DNA from 2 places in the Paenibacillus sp. 1781tsa1 genome. Region 1 is predicted to be linked to the other one. Evidence: riboswitches for the same ligand, from Rfam matches in the RefSeq annotation. Region 1 holds a riboswitch; the other holds the start of a gene.
The links. A riboswitch is a leader RNA that binds a small molecule or an ion and turns the genes downstream of it on or off. The one in region 1 is predicted to bind glycine.
Positions count from the first base shown of each region.

Region 2: it holds a riboswitch for glycine, as region 1 does, so the genes downstream of both, gcvT (glycine cleavage system aminomethyltransferase GcvT) here and sdaAB (L-serine ammonia-lyase, iron-sulfur-dependent subunit beta) in region 1, are expected to answer to the same signal.

Region 1 covers NZ_JAMYWY010000001.1:504,165-513,530, reverse strand. Annotated here, with positions in the region: gene NKT06_RS02465 (PadR family transcriptional regulator) at 1-481, opposite strand, end outside; gene NKT06_RS02460 (YhgE/Pip domain-containing protein) at 536-1,750, opposite strand; gene sdaAA (L-serine ammonia-lyase, iron-sulfur-dependent, subunit alpha) at 2,018-2,962, opposite strand; gene sdaAB (L-serine ammonia-lyase, iron-sulfur-dependent subunit beta) at 2,952-3,641, opposite strand; glycine riboswitch at 3,754-3,889, opposite strand; glycine riboswitch at 3,894-4,018, opposite strand; gene NKT06_RS02445 (phosphotransferase enzyme family protein) at 4,371-5,348, opposite strand; gene pstB (phosphate ABC transporter ATP-binding protein PstB) at 5,588-6,343, opposite strand; gene pstA (phosphate ABC transporter permease PstA) at 6,356-7,243, opposite strand; gene pstC (phosphate ABC transporter permease subunit PstC) at 7,246-8,181, opposite strand; gene NKT06_RS02425 (phosphate ABC transporter substrate-binding protein) at 8,297-9,223, opposite strand; gene NKT06_RS02420 (hypothetical protein) at 9,323-9,366, opposite strand, start outside.
Region 2 covers NZ_JAMYWY010000001.1:5,376,884-5,386,249, reverse strand. Annotated here, with positions in the region: gene ptsP (phosphoenolpyruvate--protein phosphotransferase) at 1-521, shown strand, start outside; gene gcvPB (aminomethyl-transferring glycine dehydrogenase subunit GcvPB) at 1,357-2,796, opposite strand; gene gcvPA (aminomethyl-transferring glycine dehydrogenase subunit GcvPA) at 2,937-4,292, opposite strand; gene gcvT (glycine cleavage system aminomethyltransferase GcvT) at 4,289-5,425, opposite strand; glycine riboswitch at 5,643-5,743, opposite strand; glycine riboswitch at 5,747-5,869, opposite strand; gene gcvH (glycine cleavage system protein GcvH) at 6,214-6,606, shown strand; gene NKT06_RS24200 (PTS mannitol transporter subunit IIBC) at 7,026-8,480, shown strand; gene NKT06_RS24195 (BglG family transcription antiterminator) at 8,519-9,366, shown strand, end outside.

The DNA of each region.
Region 1 (9,366 bases):
ACTGGATGGTAGCCTCATATTGTACAAGCCCCACTTGCAGACACAGACGCTGTGCAGGAGAAATACGCTCACCGAATTCTTCCATCTGGCGCTGAAGTTCAGCATATAACATTTCCTTTCGCTTCAACTGGGTCGAGATCCACCCCGTTACGGTATCTTCATCCGCCAACTCTCCGAAGTACAAACGCATCAGAAAATCAGAACGAAATACCTCAGCTTCCAAAGGACTCATTAAATAGGCGTGAAATTGCGCTGCTCCTTCAGGGGTCAATGAATACACGTTCTTATCAGGTTTCCCTTCCTGCTTCACTGATTCCTTAGTCAGCAATCCTGACTTTTCCATCTTCGCAAGTGTAGGATATATGGTGCCAAAGCTGGCATCAAAGAAAAATGAAAAATATTGTTCAAAGTACTGCTTGATCTCGTATCCGGAACTTGGCTGATTGTGCAGTATTCCGAGGATGACATGCTGCGTGTTCATCGGTGTACCGCTCCTTTCCATTCCCCTTAACGTATCACAATCAGTACCCCTTGTTCAATGATCAGATGACGAAACGGTTGCTTTTAGAGCGACCGGCACAGCAACAGGCTGGTTCTCCCTACGAGGTTCAGAACGTGCCGGGCCGGAGCGTCTGATCCAGGTGCAAAGTGCACCCAAAGTCAGTGTTACTCCGCCGATTACGGCGAGCAACATCGCATCTCGGCCGATCCCGTTTCCTCCGAGCACAAGGTTCATCATCCCCTCTACGGCATAAGTCGCTGGCAGATAATGACCGATAAATTGGTAGAACTCAGGCATTACATCTCGCGGAATCGTTGATCCCGAGGACAGCATCAATAGAGGCAACAGAGCACTGTTTAACCAAGCCCCAGCATTGCCAAGCAACTGCAGGCTCAACTGAGCCATGAATAGAAAAGATATGGTGATTAGTAACTGGAACAGCCATAACATGAACCAACCGTCTGCTGACGATACCCCCATAATTTGCATCATCCCCGATCCAACGAGCGAAACGATAAATGCCGCACCAAGATTAACGATGTTACGTGCCCAGAAGCGCTCCCACTTCCCTGCCCTGCCACTCAATTCACCAGAAACTTTCTGCAGATTCATGCCAAGCAACATCGCTCCGGTAAACGTAGCCGTTACAATCAACATCGGTACCATGGAAAAGGAAAAATTATCAACAGGGTTTAGTCGCACCACCTCAGCCTCCACGCGTGAGGATAACCCCAGCGCCAACCCATCGGCCTGATCGGCAGGCATACCGGACTGATTCAGCACTCCGCGAATGCTATTCTGTTGTACTTCACGATTCAATGTCGCTGTAACCTGTGCGGCTACGTTCTGCATCACACTTTTCACGGTAGCCACGTTCGATTCGTTCATCACATAATTGACTGCCACCGTCTTCGACAAGTCTCCTGTCTGCTGCATAAAACCGGATGGAATCTCAATGATCATGTATACTTCCCTGTCCGTTAACAGTTGTCTCGCTTCTTCCATCGATTCGGATGGTATGATCTCGAAATCCAGCCCTGCTGCCAAAGACTCCGCCACTGGCTCAGCTGCCACCCCATCTTCATTCACGATCGTGACAGCCAACTCAGTCATTCTTTCATTAACCCGATCGTATCCGCTAAGCCAGATGATGTTAAAGAAAACCTGAAATAGCACTGCCGTAATTAGACCCACAATAGTCGCTCCATTTTTCAAAAACAGCAGACTCGTTCGGATAATTCCTTTCATTTTAACCATCTCCTTTAGTTTTGTTTCGCTCTTTTATATATCGTATTGATATATGACAATTGTTAATATATCAATACGATATATAAAACGTCAATATGTTTTTATTTTGTTTGTTGTAAAAGACAAAAATAGCCGATACAAATCTTCACCAGGAAGAGTTTGTATCGGCCTTTCGTATCATGCAAAGAGCGCTGCATCACCTTTAATAATCAAGACTAAGGACTACATGAGATAGCGTTAAGTTAGATTTAATTCATACCGATTCTATTACGCCTTAGGTTCTACGTCATTTTCATTTTCAGTCGCGGACTCCGTCTCAGGCTCTGCACGCTTTGCCTTCGGTTTAGCCAGCTTCTGCATCATTTTGCGGCCAGTTGGTGTCTGGGCCAGTCCGCCTTGGGCCGTCTCCCGGTGGCGGCTCGGCATCGCACTGCCTACTTCCAGCATAACGTCAATGACTTCATCTGACGGAATGGCACTACGCACTCCGGCCAATGCCATGTCGGCCGCAGCCAGTGCCGTGACGGCACCCAGTCCGTTACGGACGATGCACGGAATTTCAACGAGGCCTGCGACCGGATCGCAGATAAGGCCCAGTGTATTTTTTAACGCCAGGCCTACGGCATGAACGACCTGCTCCGGTGTACCTCCACGCAGTTCAACCATGGCACCCGCAGCCATGCCGATCGCGGAACCCACTTCTGCCTGACAGCCACCTTCCGCACCAGAGATAAATGAATTGTTGGCAATGACATAACCAATCGCCCCTGCACAGAACAACCCGTTCACCAGATGTTCGTCCGTCCAGCCAAATCGCTCCTGTGAGCTGATAAACACACCAGGGATGATGCCGCAGGAACCGGCTGTTGGTGTTGCGACAATCCGGCCCATGGAGGCATTCACTTCAGATACACACAGGGCATACGCCATGGCAAGTGCGGAAGCATCACCAGAGCAAGTCTCACCCTTGCGAATGTACTCGGCCATTCTTTTACCGTCTCCACCCGTTAATCCACTGCGTGATGTGGTATCTTCCGTTAACCCTTTACGTACCGCTTCCTTCATCACCTGATAATATTCAGACATCTGCTTCACAACATCCGCTTCCGGTGTATTGGTCTCCTGAACCTGCTCCTCGATCATCAGTTGAGCAATCGTTTTGGATTCCGCTGTACAGATCGTATTCAGTTCGTGTAAATGTTTAAATCGCATCCGAATCAACTCCTCTCTTCAAATCGATGACACGAATGTCCAGTACATGATCCAGCTCCTTCAGACGCTTGAGCATATCCGGATTCGGCACGCCGTCCATCTCCATCGCAGTAAGCGCTTCGCCATCACGGGCTTTCCGGTCCACCTGCATATACCCGATGTTAACCCCGGATGAACTGATCGTGGACGTTACCGAGGCGAGCACTCCTGCTTTGTCCGCATGTCGCAGAACGAGTGTCGGAAACTCACCACTAATCTGAACACGAAAATCATTCATCGCATGCACCGATACACTACCACCACCAATAGAAGCACCGATTAAGGAACATGTACGTCCTTCATGCCACAACTCAATTTTGACCGTATTGGGATGAGGAGCAGGCAGGCCGCTTGTATAAAACTCAACCTCCATGCCCGCTTCCTCTGCGTATTGCTCTGCATCCGGGATACGTGGATCGTCTGTGACATAGTCCAAAAGACCACCGATCAGTGCCAGATCTGTTCCGTGCCCCTGATACGTATCAGCGAATGAACCGTATAGTGTCAGCCGGGCACGTTCAGGCGTACAACCTAGCCACTGACGAGCGATTCTTCCCAGCCTTGCTGCTCCAGCTGTATGTGAACTTGAAGGCCCCGTCATCGACGGACCAATAATTGAGAAAACATCTTTAAATCGCACCTTATAACCCTCCAATTGTATTCGTCATTTGCATCCAGATCCCATGCCATAATGTTCCTTTATTACTGAATGATGACATCAAAAAAGGACAGAAGAAGGCCTCAGGCCCTCTCTCTGTCCTCGATACCTGAGAGTTTCACGATTCAGCAGTGTCTCACGACAAGGTGCATGGCCTGCAATTGCAGACAAGTCACCGGACTGACTGATCATATACCCCTTGGGTGGCGCAGTTCGCGCACTCTCCAGAGTTGCGTCCAACGATGGTACATTTACCTGAGAGATTAACCACTGGGCTGGGTGCGCAGCAGCTTGCTCCTTCGGTGCCTGAACAATAGCCATTTTGGTCGGCTAACTCAGGTCTCTCCCGCTCGTTATCATCCGCTGTATGGAACCATTCTGAGCGTATGTCAGAACAGTAATGGAAATTGTTCATTCTTCTTCATTAAGATTAATCGACCGGAAGATCAGTGTCAACAAACTTAACGATATCTTTGGATGTATTTCCTTCATTTTCGATTGAACCGATGAAAACCAGAATATTTTGTCAGATTTCATCACATTAATACGATAAAAAGAACTTTTAAACAGCTTATTTCATTTTCCTTCAATTCATAAAGCGCTTACTACTATTTATGATAATGTCCACGAAACTGTTCGGGTATTCAGGCAACCATATCTTTGAGCTACACTATTCATAGCCCTTAAGGATCTGCACACCCGGATTATAAATCACAGTTCGTAGAAGATACTCTCGTTCTGTACATATGGTCTGCAATACTTGCTACATAGCTTCGGCATGCGATCTTTCATCCATTCGTGCCTAGACTCGTTCGCCATCTGAAAAGCATAATAACCAAGTGTAAAGATCAACATGAACCCTTCCATTAATCGTATATCACGATCCGTCAGTGGTGCGATCTTTTTTGTGTATCCGGATAAGAATATGTCACGTTCCTCCCGATTGAACATAAGCGCTGCCCCTCCGGCATCGAAAAGATAATAACCATAACCGTGTAGACAAAAATCAATCATGGACATTCCCTGATCCGTTATCAGCAGATTATTGCGAGTAATATCCCCATGAATGATTCCCCATGTCCCCGCCTGCTGTGGGTACGTTGCTAGCTGCTCGTTAATGTTCTCAAACGTCTCCCGAAGCAGATTGAAGTCTTCCGTTGTAAAAATTCCCAATCGGACACCTTCCTCCAGCTGCCCTAGCATGACCAAATTCTCAGGGATATTGCCATATGTCGGCCGTACCTTTGTTCGATCTGTCTGATTCTGCACACGCCCATACTGATGAAGCATCTGTAGTTGCGCACCAAGATCATATATCTGCTCTGTTGTCAGGCGTTCTCCCTGCTGGATGTCCCTGCCCTCAATCCACTCCAGTACTGTACAGCAGATTTCTTTACCTGCTTCACTTGTCCATAACGTGACCCAATCTCCCGATACATTGCGTACCGGATGTTGTACGCGTAATGCTGTCGTTGCATTTAACTCATGAAGCAGGTTCATCTCTGCCTCCAGTGCAGGAGGCGTGTGCTGAATGCCTGACATACTTGCATATGCAGCTTGATGGATACGCAGCAGATACTTCTGCCCGCTTGCTTCATCAACGACATGATACGTCAGGTTCTCATTGTGACGAATATAAGAAACGACAGGTTTTTCAATCGTGTAATTCTGTATGATATCGGTTGCCATGTGGTCATAAGACCTCTGATTCGTAGTGATTATCAACATCTCCTTCGAAGTTGTGTAAACGCTCTCTTATTACTGAATATCGTAGCATAATGTTTATCCCGCATACAGAAAATTCCACTAAAATTATAAATTAAAAAAAGCACAACTCCCGAACAAGCGTCCAGGCATTGTGCTTCTTTTGTCTCTATTTATTTCTTCATTTCTCTGTCTGTTGCCCTATGTGACACTCCATGATCCAATTAACCAAAACGACCCATAATGTATTCTTGGGTCAAGCGATTGTCCGGGTTCGTGAAGATATGCTCTGTATCCCCGTGCTCAATCATGCTTCCCAGATAGAAGTAAGCTGTATAATCCGAAATACGTGCTGCCTGCTGCATGTTATGGGTAACAATAACAATCCGCAGCTCCTTCTTGAGCTCGGTAATCAATTCTTCAACTTTACCCGTGGATACCGGGTCAAGTGCAGATGCAGGCTCATCGAGCAGCAGAATCTGCGGATCAACAGACAGGGCGCGGGCGATACATAGACGCTGCTGTTGTCCACCTGAGAGAGACAGGGCTGATTCATTCAGCCTGTCTTTCACTTCGTCCCAGAGCGCAGCACGACGCAAGCTTTTTTCCACAATCTCATCCAGTGCCTTCTTACTCTTCGTACCACGGTAGCGGGGGCCAAACGCGATATTGTTGTAGATGGACTTGTGAAAAGGATTTGGCTTCTGCCACACCATGCCAATCTTCTGGCGAAGCTTGATTACATCGGTTCCAGGCTCATTCAGATCGTTACCGTCCATCCAGATATGTCCCTCTGTGCGGGAACCGGCAATCTCGTCGTTCATTCGGTTAAGCGACCGTAGGAACGTAGATTTACCGCAGCCAGACGGCCCGATAAGCGCCGTTACGCTCGCTTCGGGAAATGTGAGACTGATCTGCTTGACCGCCTGAAAATGTCCATAATATATGCTTAACTGTTCCGTACCAAAAGGTATGGCCATGTTGGTTCCTCCTTATTTCGAAGCTGTCATGCGGCGGAATACAACCCGACCGATCCAGCGTGCACTTAGATTGAACGCCAGCACGAGAATGACAAGCACGGCGGATGCCCCTGCTGCCACTTCTTTGGAATCCGGGCCAATGCCTTCACTATTCACTTTCCAGATATGAACAGCAAGTGTTTCTGCCGGACGGAAAGGATTAAGTGGTGATCTTGGACTCGTCGGATTCCAATCTGTAAAGTCCAGTGGCGGACTACTCATACCTGCGGTGAACATCAACGCGGCCGCCTCACCAAAGATCCGGCCCGATGCCAGAATCGTACCCGTAATCAAACTCGGCAATGCCACAGGCAGCAGAATGGAAGTGATAATCTTCCACTTGGACAATCCAAGTGCCAGACCTGCTTCCTTCTGTTCCTTCGGAACGGCCCGGAAAGCCTGCTCCGTTGTCCGCACCATCAGTGGCAAGTTAAAGATCGCCAGAGCCAAGGCACCCGAGATCAGAGAGAAACCAAGACCAAATTGATTGACTAGCAACAAGAGACCAAACAAACCGATAACGATGGAAGGGAATGATGACAACACTTCAACGACAAGACGAATGAAGCTGGTAATCTTGCCTGGCTTGGCGTATTCCGCCATGTAAATTCCGCCGCCCCATCCGAGTGGGATGGTCACAATTAATGTCAGGACAAGCAAGAATATAGAGTTAAAGAGCTGTGGACCAATCCCGCCGCCACCCTTAAGCAACTGTGGTGCACTCGTCAGGAAGTTCCAGCTAATATGTCCAATTCCTCTATACATGATGAAGCCAAGCAGACCGAGCAATATAATAACAATGAACAGGGCCAATACAACGATAACGGATGTTGCAATCTTATCTACCGTCTTTGCCTTCATTTTCATACCCGGTTCCTCCTCTCAAGCAGGCGAACCAGAATGACGAAGACAAATGTCATCACCAGCAGGACAAGCGCCATACTCCACAGTGCATTGTTATGAACAGAACCCATCGTGGTGTTACCCATGCTGAGTGTAATTACACTTGTTAATGTTGAAGCCGATTCGAGCAAGGATGTTGGAACATGCGGTGCATTACCGATAACCATCTGCACAGCAAGGGCCTCACCAAAAGCACGAGCCATACCCAAAACGACACCTGTCAACAAAGCTGGCAAAGTCGTTGGAATGATGACACGGTAGATGGTTTGCCAGCGAGTGGCACCCAGTGCGTACGAGGATTCACGCAATCCTTTTGGCAAAGCAGACAACGCATCTGCCATAATACTTGTCACCGTAGGAAGAATCATTACCGCGAGAACAAGACATCCGGCTGCAATCCCGACGCCTGTTCCACCAAAGATACTGCGCAGCAAAGGTACGATGACACTCAGACCGATAAATCCGTACACAACGGACGGAATTCCAGACAAGAGCTCAATCGCGGGCTGCAATATCTTTTTCCCTTTACCCGGTACAATCTCTGTCATGAAGAGTGCTGCACACAGGCCAAGTGGACTAGCGATCAATGCTGCAAGCAAGGTTGTAATGAAAGAACCTGTAATGAACGGCAATGCTCCGTAGAACGCAGGTTCTCCAGTCGGATTCCACGTCTTTCCACCAAGGAATTCACTTATGCTTATTCCGTTTTGGAAAAATGTGGACAGACCCTTGGACGCTACAAAATAAACAATGGAAAACATGACAACGATCAGGAAAACGACACAAATCGACGTATAGATCCGTCCCGTCCACTCTTCCCAATAATGTTTCTCTTTTAAGGGCCGGCGCGGTTTCAACTTGTTATTCATTACCGTTCCCCCTTCGGTCTGTTCCATAACAACCATCCTTCTATAGTAGAATTAATGAAAAATATGGGATTATTTCAGAGCAAACCGCGTAAAGAGGCGGGACCTAAGTCCGCCTCTTTCGCTGTATGCGCAAGTTCAAAGATTATTGAACCACATTACCTGCTGCATCGCGTTTTACTTTCATACCTGACATTGGAATGTATCCAAGTTCTGTCACGTCGTTTTGTTGAATTTCGTCACTCAGGATGTAGTCCAGGAAAGCTTTTGTTGCTGCATCTGGCTCACCTTTTGTGTACATGTGCTCGTAAGCCCATACTGGATAAGTTCCTGCTTCTACGTTCTCAACTGTTGCTTCTACACCTTCGTATTTCAACACTTGCAAGCTGTCATCCAAGTAAGACAGGGCAAGGTAACCAATAGCACCTGGCGTTTCAGCTACCAATTTTTTTACGTTACCAGAAGAATCTTCTTGAATCGAACCTTGGATATCATCCATTTTTGCACCCAATGCATACTTCTCGAACGTTGCACGAGTACCGGAACTACTTGGACGATTTACAATAACAATTGCTTTATCCGCGCCACCAACGTCTTTCCAGTTCTTCACTTTACCGGAGAAAATGTCGACCAGTTGTTGCTTCGTCAAATCTTCTACACCTGCATCTTTGTTGCTAACTGGAGCCATAGCTACTACGGCTACTTGATGGTCAACCAGTTCTTTTACTTTGGCTTCGTCCTCCAGTTTCTCTTCTGCGAATACATCAGAGTTACCGATTGTAGCTTGTCCGTCAGATACTTGCGTCAAGCCAGTACCACTACCGCCACCTTGAACTTGAACCGTTACGTTCTTATATTCATCAACTGCCATAAATTTCTGTCCAGCTTGTTCTACCAGAGGTAGCAATGCTGTCGATCCGACTGCCAGAATGTTACCGCTAAGCTCAGCAGCAGCTTCCCCTGATCCATTGCTTGCAGCACCCTCTGTACCCGCGTCATTTTTCGATCCGCATGCAGCGAGCACCAGTACGAACGTTAAGGTCATCAAAATAAACGGCAACTTTTTAAACATGTTTTGTTTTCCTCCCCCAATGTAGTGATGGCGTTTTGTGAATTTGTTTGTTCACCATCAACTCTTTACTTATTGTAGTTTCGGTATGTCATCTTAAAATCAGTGTTTTGTAAACGCAATGTTAAAAATATCGGCAGCATATT
Region 2 (9,366 bases), 4.9 Mb from region 1:
AATTCCGTGAAGCAAAAGCTGTCTTGCTCGAAGAGAAAGAGAAGCTGGTTGCTGAGGGTATTGCTGTTTCTGACAGCATTCAACTCGGAATCATGGTCGAAATTCCTTCGACTGCAGTTCTGGCGGATCAGTTTGCCAAAGAGGTGGATTTCTTCAGTATCGGAACGAACGATCTGATTCAATACACAATGGCAGCAGACCGTATGAACGAACGTGTAGCTTATCTGTACCAACCTTACAACCCAGCCATTTTGCGTTTGGTTAAAATGGTTATCGATGCAGCACATCGTGAAGGCAAATGGGTTGGCATGTGCGGTGAGATGGCAGGAGACGAAACAGCAATTCCATTGCTGCTCGGCCTTGGATTGGATGAGTTCAGCATGAGCGCAACATCCATTCTGCCAGCTCGTAGTCAGATCACGAAGCTGTCCCGTGCGGATATGCAGGAACTGGCTGCTAAAGCTCTGGATATGCAAACGGCTGAACAAGTCGTTGAATTGGTTCAAAGCATTCAAGCGTAATGTAATTTTACGGGGTTTCCACCCGATTTTAAGGGTTTCTTTTTCCGATAAAAAGCTGCAGTCGTGCAGCAATTTTGCCGGTATCCGCGATTCATTGTGGATATCGGCTTTTTTTGTTATCAACAGGATAATGTGATTCGGACTCACGTGTGTAAACAAACGGTTCTTTAAACCTTGGTCTGCGAACTGAAGGGAGACTGAACGTGGCTAAAGTAGACAAATATGCTGTATTCTGAATTGCAAGGCGGCGTTCTTGAGTGGAGAATGCGTAATTCATAAGTGAAAGTGCAAAGAACTAAGAGAGGAGAGCTAAGGATTAAAGCTAAAGGACAAAAGCTAAAGTATAAAAGCTAAGGGATTAGCACTGTGGGGGAACTGGGGGATGAGCTTTGGGCATTAGGCGCTGTGCTGCTAAGGAATCTGAGACATCTTAGTCCGGGATTTGAAGCACCAGCAGAAATCTAAAGAACCTGAGACACGTTATGTCGGACTATACAGCCATTTTTAGCATTATTGTGAGGGTATCTATAGAAATAACGTGTCTGATGTTCCTAAGAATTGAAAGAGTGGCCTGTGGAGGCCAAATAAGACATCCTGGATTCGTTAGAACATGTTCTGGCTTGGTACTATCCGTCTCAGGCATCCGAAAGTCTGGGCTTCCAGACCTCAGACCTAAGATGCTGGCATACGTCGGAGCATGACTTGCCTGCGTTGAGACATGCTCTAGCAGGATGATGGTGAGTAATAACAGTGGCATCTTTAAAAGGGAAGGCAACTCGAAAAGCTCTTGCTGATTGGAATGTCAGCAAGAGCTTTCGTGATAACAATGATTTGATTAATTGCACGCGCAGTTCAGTACAGGTTTGCGGGCCGCTGTAGTCTCATCAAGACGAGTGACCGGTGTTCCGTAAGGTGCGTTGAGTACCAATTCTGGCGTCTCTTCCGCTTCTTTGGCAATCCGTATCATCGTATCAATAAACCCATCCAGTGTTTCTTTACTTTCGGTTTCCGTCGGCTCGATCATGATGCATTCCTCAACGTTGAGCGGGAAGTACACCGTTGGCGGGTGATATCCAAAATCAAGTAATCGTTTGGCAACATCCAGTGTACGCACACCATATTGTTTCAATCCCCGACCAGACATGACGAATTCATGTTTGCATACCCCTGGATACGGAATCTCGTAGTAAGGTGCGAGACGGGCCATCATATAGTTGGCATTCAGTACCGCACACTCAGATACACGGCGCAAGCCTTCCGGTCCATAGGTGCGAATGTAGGCATAGGCACGTACCAAAATACCGAAGTTGCCATAATAAGCTTTGACCCGACCAATGGATTGATCTCCTTCACGGTCCAGTGAATACACACCATCATCATTTTTGATCACCATCGGTTTAGGCAGGAACGGGATCAGACGGCTCTTCACCCCGACGGGTCCGGCACCAGGTCCACCGCCGCCATGAGGCGTGCTCATCGTTTTGTGCAAGTTCAGATGCACCACATCAAAGCCCATATCACCCGGACGGGTAATGCCCATAATGGCATTGGAGTTCGCGCCATCGTAGTACAGCAAGCCACCAGCCTGATGTACGATGGATGCAATCTCCTGAATGTCTTTCTCGAACAAACCAAGTGTATTCGGGTTCGTCAGCATCAATGCTGCTGTATCCGAGCCAACGGCTGCACGGAGTGCGTCCAGATCAACCAGTCCGTCTGCGCGGGATGGAATCGTCACGGTCTCAAATCCTGCAACGGTTGCACTTGCCGGGTTGGTGCCGTGAGAAGAATCGGGCACGATGACTTTGGTACGCTGTTCACCACGACCTTCGTGGTAGGCACGAATCATCATAAGTCCAGTCCATTCTCCATGGGCACCAGCGGCTGGTTGTAAGGTCACAGCGTCCATACCTGTCAGCCCCGCAAGGTCATTTTGCAACGTATACAACAGTTCAAGTGCACCTTGAATGCTGGATTCATGCTGGTACGGATGGATTTTGGCAAAACCATTATAACGTGCAACATCCTCATTAATCTTGGGATTGTATTTCATTGTACAAGAGCCCAGTGGATAAAATCCGTTATCAACGCCGAAGTTGCGGCGGGACAGCGCGGTATAGTGCCTGATAACATCTACCTCGAACACTTCCGGTAGTGCGGCTGCTTCCGAACGGAGCATTTCCCGGGGAATCAACGTGTCGGCAGCCTGACGAGGAACGTCACATTCTGGCAGAGAATAAGCGACACGTCCAGGGCTGCTGAGTTCAAAGATCAATGATTGTTCCGGAGCAGGAGATAAGGTCTGTGCGCTGAATGTTGTAGCTGTCTCAGATTGAGCCGGAGTGGAGACAGAGGCACCCGTTTCCGATTGTCCTTGTCCTTGTACCGATGTTGTCGTTGTTGTCGTTTCCTGAGTCACAGCGATCCCTCCAATGCTCGTGCGAATTCGTCGATCTCTTCTTTGCTTCGTCGTTCAGTTACAGCGATCAACATATGTCCGGCAAGCTCCGGGTAATCACGTCCGAGTTCATAGCCACCAATAAAGCCCGCATCCAGCAGTTTCAACTGAAGAGCATCCACGTCTGTTCCTTCAGGAAGCTTAATCACAAATTCATTAAATGTTGGTGCATTAAACGTCAGGCTAACACCGGAAATCGCAGTTAATGTACTCAGGGTGTAATGACTCTTTTGCAGATTCAGATCCGCGACATCGATCATTCCTTGTTTACCCATGATGGACATATATACAGATGCGCTGAGCGCAAGCAAAGCCTGGTTGGAACAGATGTTGGATGTCGCTTTTTCGCGGCGGATGTGCTGTTCACGCGCTTGCAGTGTGAGTACAAATCCACGCTTGCCGTTGCGGTCCGTTGTCTGGCCTACAATTCGGCCAGGAATTCGGCGCATATGAGGCTGGGATACGGCGAAATATCCGCATGTCGGACCGCCGAGTGAAGCGGCAATACCGAGGGGCTGCGCATCGCCAACGACGATGTCGGCACCCAGCTTGCCTGGGGCTTCCAGCAGACCCAGCGATAGCGGGTTAGCACTTACGACGAGCAGGCCTTTGTGCGCATGCACGAGGTCGGCAGCTTGCTTTACATTTTCCACGGCACCAAAGAAGTTTGGACTCTGAATCATGACAGCAGCGGTATCGTCCGATATGGCGGCTTGCAGGGCATCCCAGTCCGTGACTCCATCCTTATATCCGATCTCGACAATCTCCAGACGGAGTCCGTGCGCATATGCCTGCAGTACCTGACGGGCTTCCGGATGAACGGTGCGGGATACGATGAGCTGTTTGCGACGAGTTGCCGCTGCGACCAGATTCCCTGCTTCTGCAAAGGCTGTTGCTCCGTCATACATGCTGGCATTGGCCACAGCCATACCGGTTAATTCACAGATGTAGGACTGGAATTCGAAAATGGCCTGTAGTTCACCTTGGCTGATCTCAGGCTGATAAGGTGTGTAGGCAGTGTAGAACTCGGAACGGGAAATGACGTGATTGATGACGGAAGGAACATGATGATCGTATATGCCTGCGCCGAGGAAGCTGGCGTGTGTTTCGAAATTGGCGTTGGCACCAGCTTGCTTGGACATGTGACGTGTCAGTGCATATTCATCAAGTTTCGAGGATACGGGCAGCTCGCCCTGATAACGAATCTCTTTGGGAATGTCCTGGAACAGTTCCTCCAGCGAATCCACACCGATGGTTGCGAGCATGGCGCTCTGATCCTGCTCGGTCATGGGAATGTAACGGTGCTTGCTCATGCTTGATCAGCTCCTTGAGTAGGTGTCTTTGACGTTCGTGTCCGTTTATGAAAAGGGGTCTTTACGACCTCGGCTTTCAGTTTCTTACCTCGGATCTCAATCTCAAGCGGGGTTCCGAGCGCAGTGTATTTGCTGTCGATAAGGGCAAGCCCCAGATTACGCTTCAATGTAGGTGATTGCGTGCCTGTTGTCACTTCGCCAATCTGTACGCCTTCGGCGTAAATCGGATAGTGGGGGCGAGGGATACCGCGTTCCAGGACTTCGATGCCAACCAGCTTGCGGGCAGGCCCGTCATTTTTTTGCTGTAACAAGGCTTCATGTCCGATAAAAGGTCCGGCATTCAGCTTCACAAACATGCCAACACCAGCTTCGAGTGGAGAGATGGTTGCCGACAATTCCTGTCCGTATAGGGGAAGCTTTGCTTCAAAGCGCAATGTATCTCGGGCACCAAGTCCGGTTGGCACCAGTCCGTGACCTTCACCAGCTTGCATTAATCCATTCCAGACCACAGCGGCCTGATCTGCAGGAACATATAGTTCAAAGCCATCTTCGCCGGTATAACCGGTACGGGACAACAGCAATTTTGCTCCACAGACTTCGGCATCCTGCACAAAACGAAACGGTTCAATCGCCGATACATCTGTATCTGTAACTTTTCCGATAATATCTACAGCCAGTGGACCTTGCAGGGCGAGTAGCGCTGTCTGCTCCGAATCGTTGGTCATGCTCACGCCAGGGATCAAGTGCTCTTGCAGCCACGCCCAATCCTTGTCGATATTGGAGGCGTTAACGACGAGCATATAATGCTGATCTTCCAGCTTATACACGAGCAGGTCATCGACCACACCGCCATCTGGATAACACATCAAGGTGTACTGGGCTTGACCGGGGACCAGCGTGGTTACATCATTGGTGGTCATTTGTTGCAAAAAAGCTTCAGCCTGCTCACCCTGTACCGTGAATTCGCCCATATGGGATACATCAAACAGTCCAGCACGCTCACGTACCGCTTCATGTTCTTTCTGGATTCCGCTAAATTGCACCGGAAGCTCCCAGCCTCCAAAATCAATGCACCGTACGCCTTCATATTGCTGATATAGGGGGAAGAGTGGTGTTCTTAGCAAATTGGACATCAAATCACCTCGTCATGAGCCGTCAACCGGCCGGATATACAATCGTGGATCAATGAACCAGGGTATTTTTAAATTTTTCAGCTAGAGATCTTTCGTAGATAAGTATGGTAAGGCAGCTATGACAGCGCCGATCTGAATCCTGTTTTTCGTTTTTTGGGAAAAAGGAAAAGGACAGGCCAAAGAATCGGCATGCCAAGTAGCACGCTGTATTCTAAGGCTCTGTCCCTTGTACCTGAGAGTTACCCCGCTGAGTTGTGCAGCAGGTTTCCCCTTGGGTGATCATAACGCCCGCTCAGGGCGAATAGATGCTCTCCAGAGTTGCGTCCCGTAAAAGTCCTTTTGCCTGAGAGATTCACCCCCGCTTATCGGTGGTTTACTCCTTCGGCGTTACCTCATGTACATCCCGAATCGGGTGTCACGGGTAATCTCTCCCTTTACATTCATCCGCGGGTATAACATAGTCCAATAAACACATTTACTCCTCTCATTAAAACGTGAATCCACTGCCGATGTCAAGAACGATATCATAGATAATGATTAAAAACCGAATGTTTGATTTGGTTTTAATATTATTGTTCGTGTATTTATAAAGACTGCGCTTACTATTTGATTTTTTACCAGTATATGAAGAAAGAGTGAAATCCGGTTACAGGATTTTAAGGTGCTCAGTAAATAAATTGTAAGGTATCTTGACATTTGATTCAAAAATATCATACGCTATGTTCTGGGAAAAAGGTTAAAGGTCAAAGAACGCATGCACTCATTAATGAAAAGCGAGGCGGATATCGATGAGCGAATTGAAACGTGATTTCCTGTACAGTGAAGAGCACGAATGGGTGCAAACCGTAGGGGAGGATACTGTACGTATTGGCATTACCGAGTTCGCGCAGCATCAGCTGGGTGACATTGTGTTTGTGGAATTGCCTGACCTTGAATCCAATGTAAAAGCAGAAGACAGCATTGGAACGATCGAATCGGTCAAAACGGTCTCGGATTTGTTCTCTCCCGTCACCGGTTCAATTATTGCAGTGAATGATTCGTTGCAGGACTCACCTGAACTTGTGAACAGTTCTCCTTACGAGGAAGGCTGGATGATTGAGATCCGTGTTGAAGGAGATCTGACAGCAGCATTGTCTACATTGATGAATGCAGACGCGTATCGTAAACATACGGAAGAATAGTATCAACGAACTTGTACTTATTAACTTATATTTTATAACAAAATGTAATAAGCTTCATATTGTTTCGACCTGTGTGAGCCGGATGCTTGCACAGGTTTTTTGTGCTTTTCAAGAATGGTTTGGAATGCGGATTGAAGCTGATTGGGGATGTAAATCACCTGCTTGGACCAAACTATAGGTTGGAAAATGATTTTGGAAATGACAAAAGTCATAGGCAGGAAAAGCCTTGTGTACCAATGGGTTCAGCCATTATGCATCGGTTAAAACGATTACATAACCTAATGTTGTCATCATTGTTCATGACGAAAGTACGCTTTCATTTCATTGAACAGGAGAGCATTCTCGCTTAGGATTACAGCAGGGGAGAAATGATACCCCTTTCATAAGTCATAATCACTTGATCCAAGGAGGATAATACAATGAGTAATTTGGACCAATCGTCCAATTCCAAAGGTGGGCTACGGGTAGGTGTGCAGCGTTTTGGCCGATTCCTGAGTGGTATGGTCATGCCGAATATGGGAGCGTTCATCGCCTGGGGATTAATTACGGCCATGTTCATTCCAACAGGCTGGTTCCCTAACGGGACACTAGCACAGCTAGTCGATCCAATGATTAAATATTTGCTGCCACTGTTAATTGGTTACACCGGGGGTACGATGGTGCATGGTCAGCGTGGTGGTGTCGTAGGTGCCATTATGACCATCGGGGTCATCGTGGGTAGTGATATTCCGATGTTCCTCGGCGCCATGATTGCCGGACCACTGGCAGCATGGATCATCAAAAAGTTCGATAAATCCATTGAAGGTAAAGTTAAAGCTGGATTTGAAATGCTGGTTAATAACTTCTCAGCCGGTATTATTGGCGGGATCTTGGGGATTATTGCTCTACTGGGCATCGGGCCTGCTGTAGAAGCGATTAGCAAAGTATTGTCTGCCGGAGTACAAGGTCTGATGAATCTGGGCTTGCTACCGCTGGTCAACCTGATTATTGAACCAGGTAAAGTATTGTTCCTGAACAATGCAATCAACCACGGGATTCTGACACCAATTGCAACAGATCAAGCAAGAGAATTAGGGCAATCTGTATTATACATGCTTGAATCGAACCCGGGTCCTGGACTTGGTATCTTGCTTGCTTACTGCTTCTTTGGACGCGGAATGGCCAAATCTTCTGCACCAGGTGCCGTTATCATTCATTTCTTCGGGGGAATTCATGAGATCTACTTCCCTTACATTTTGATGAGACCAATTCTGATTCTTGCCGCAATCGCGGGTGGCGTTGCAGGTACATTAACATTCATGCTCACCGGAGCAGGACTTGTTTCGGCACCATCACCGGGCAGTATTATCGCGTATTTCCTCTTAACACCAAAAGGTGGATACCTGCCGATGCTCGCAGGGGTGCTTGTAGCAGCAGTTGTTTCTTTCTTGATTGCAGCAGTGTTGCTGAAAACGGGTAAACAAAAGGACGAAGATCTGGAGTCCGCATCCAGTCGGATGAAAGACATGAAGAGTCAAGGAACCGTTCCAAATGCTGGCATTACGGCTAATCATCGTGAAGCAGACAGAGCCGCAGATACAACTCCTTCTACAGTGAAAACAGATGTGAAGAAGATTGTCTTCTCCTGTGATGCAGGCATGGGGTCGAGTGCCATGGGTGCTTCCATTCTACGCAAGAAGATGAAGGCAGAGGGGATTGACGTTACTGTGACCAATACGGCTATCAGTGATATCCCTCCGGATGCAGATGTGGTAATCACACAACAAATATTAACGGATCGTGCCCGCTCTGTTGCGCCGAACGCAGAACATATATCCATCGACAACTTCCTAAAAAGCCCGGAATACGATGCGCTCGTTGAACGTCTAAAGTAATTGCGCGCATTCGTTTTCCCTGAGCCGGAGGCCGAGATATGAGTATTACCAAAAGACAACGTGAAATCGTGGAGTTTCTGCTGGAGCATCCACATGAAGTCACTGCCGGTGAAATCGCCGTTGAAGTCAAGGTCAGTACCCGAACGGTTCACCGGGAGCTGCAGATGATTGAACAATGGCTTGAACCTTTGGGCATGAGGCTGGAAAAAAAATCAGGAACCGGTATCCGAATTGATGCCAGTTCCGATGATCTGGCTGTATTGCGCCAGCAACTAGAGGGTAAAGAATATGTAGAGTTTACGCCGGAAGAGCGTAAGCTCTTCATGCTTTGCATCCTGCTTGATGAAGCGGAGCCTGTAAAGTTACTCGCTCTGGCTTCGGATCTAAAAGTGACCGTATCCACCGTAACCACGGATCTGGATGATCTGGAGTCACGGATTCGTCAGGCGGGACTGAAGCTGGTTCGCAGACGTGGATATGGCGTCAAGATTAACGGGAGTGAGACGATTCATCGCACAGCCATAGCCGCACTTGCTTTGGAATTTCTGGATGAATCCGACCTGTTCGGAAGACAACCTGAACAAGGCGGCTCCATCGTAAACCAAAAATTGCTGGATATGATTGGACACGGTGATGTGCTTACGATCGAAAATGCGTTATGGCAACCAGATATCGAATGGCTGGAGAACATCCCGGAACGCCAATACATGAAGCTGCTGATTCAATTATCCGTCGCAATTGTACGTATTCGTAAAGGCTTCGGCATTGGCCGTATTTCTCCACGAGAGAACACGGAAGATGCAGCTGCTGAGCAGGATGAGATAAAGGTTCCGCCATATATGGCTTCCCGCTTATGTGGTGTGTTATCGACCCAGCTGGGGCTGAC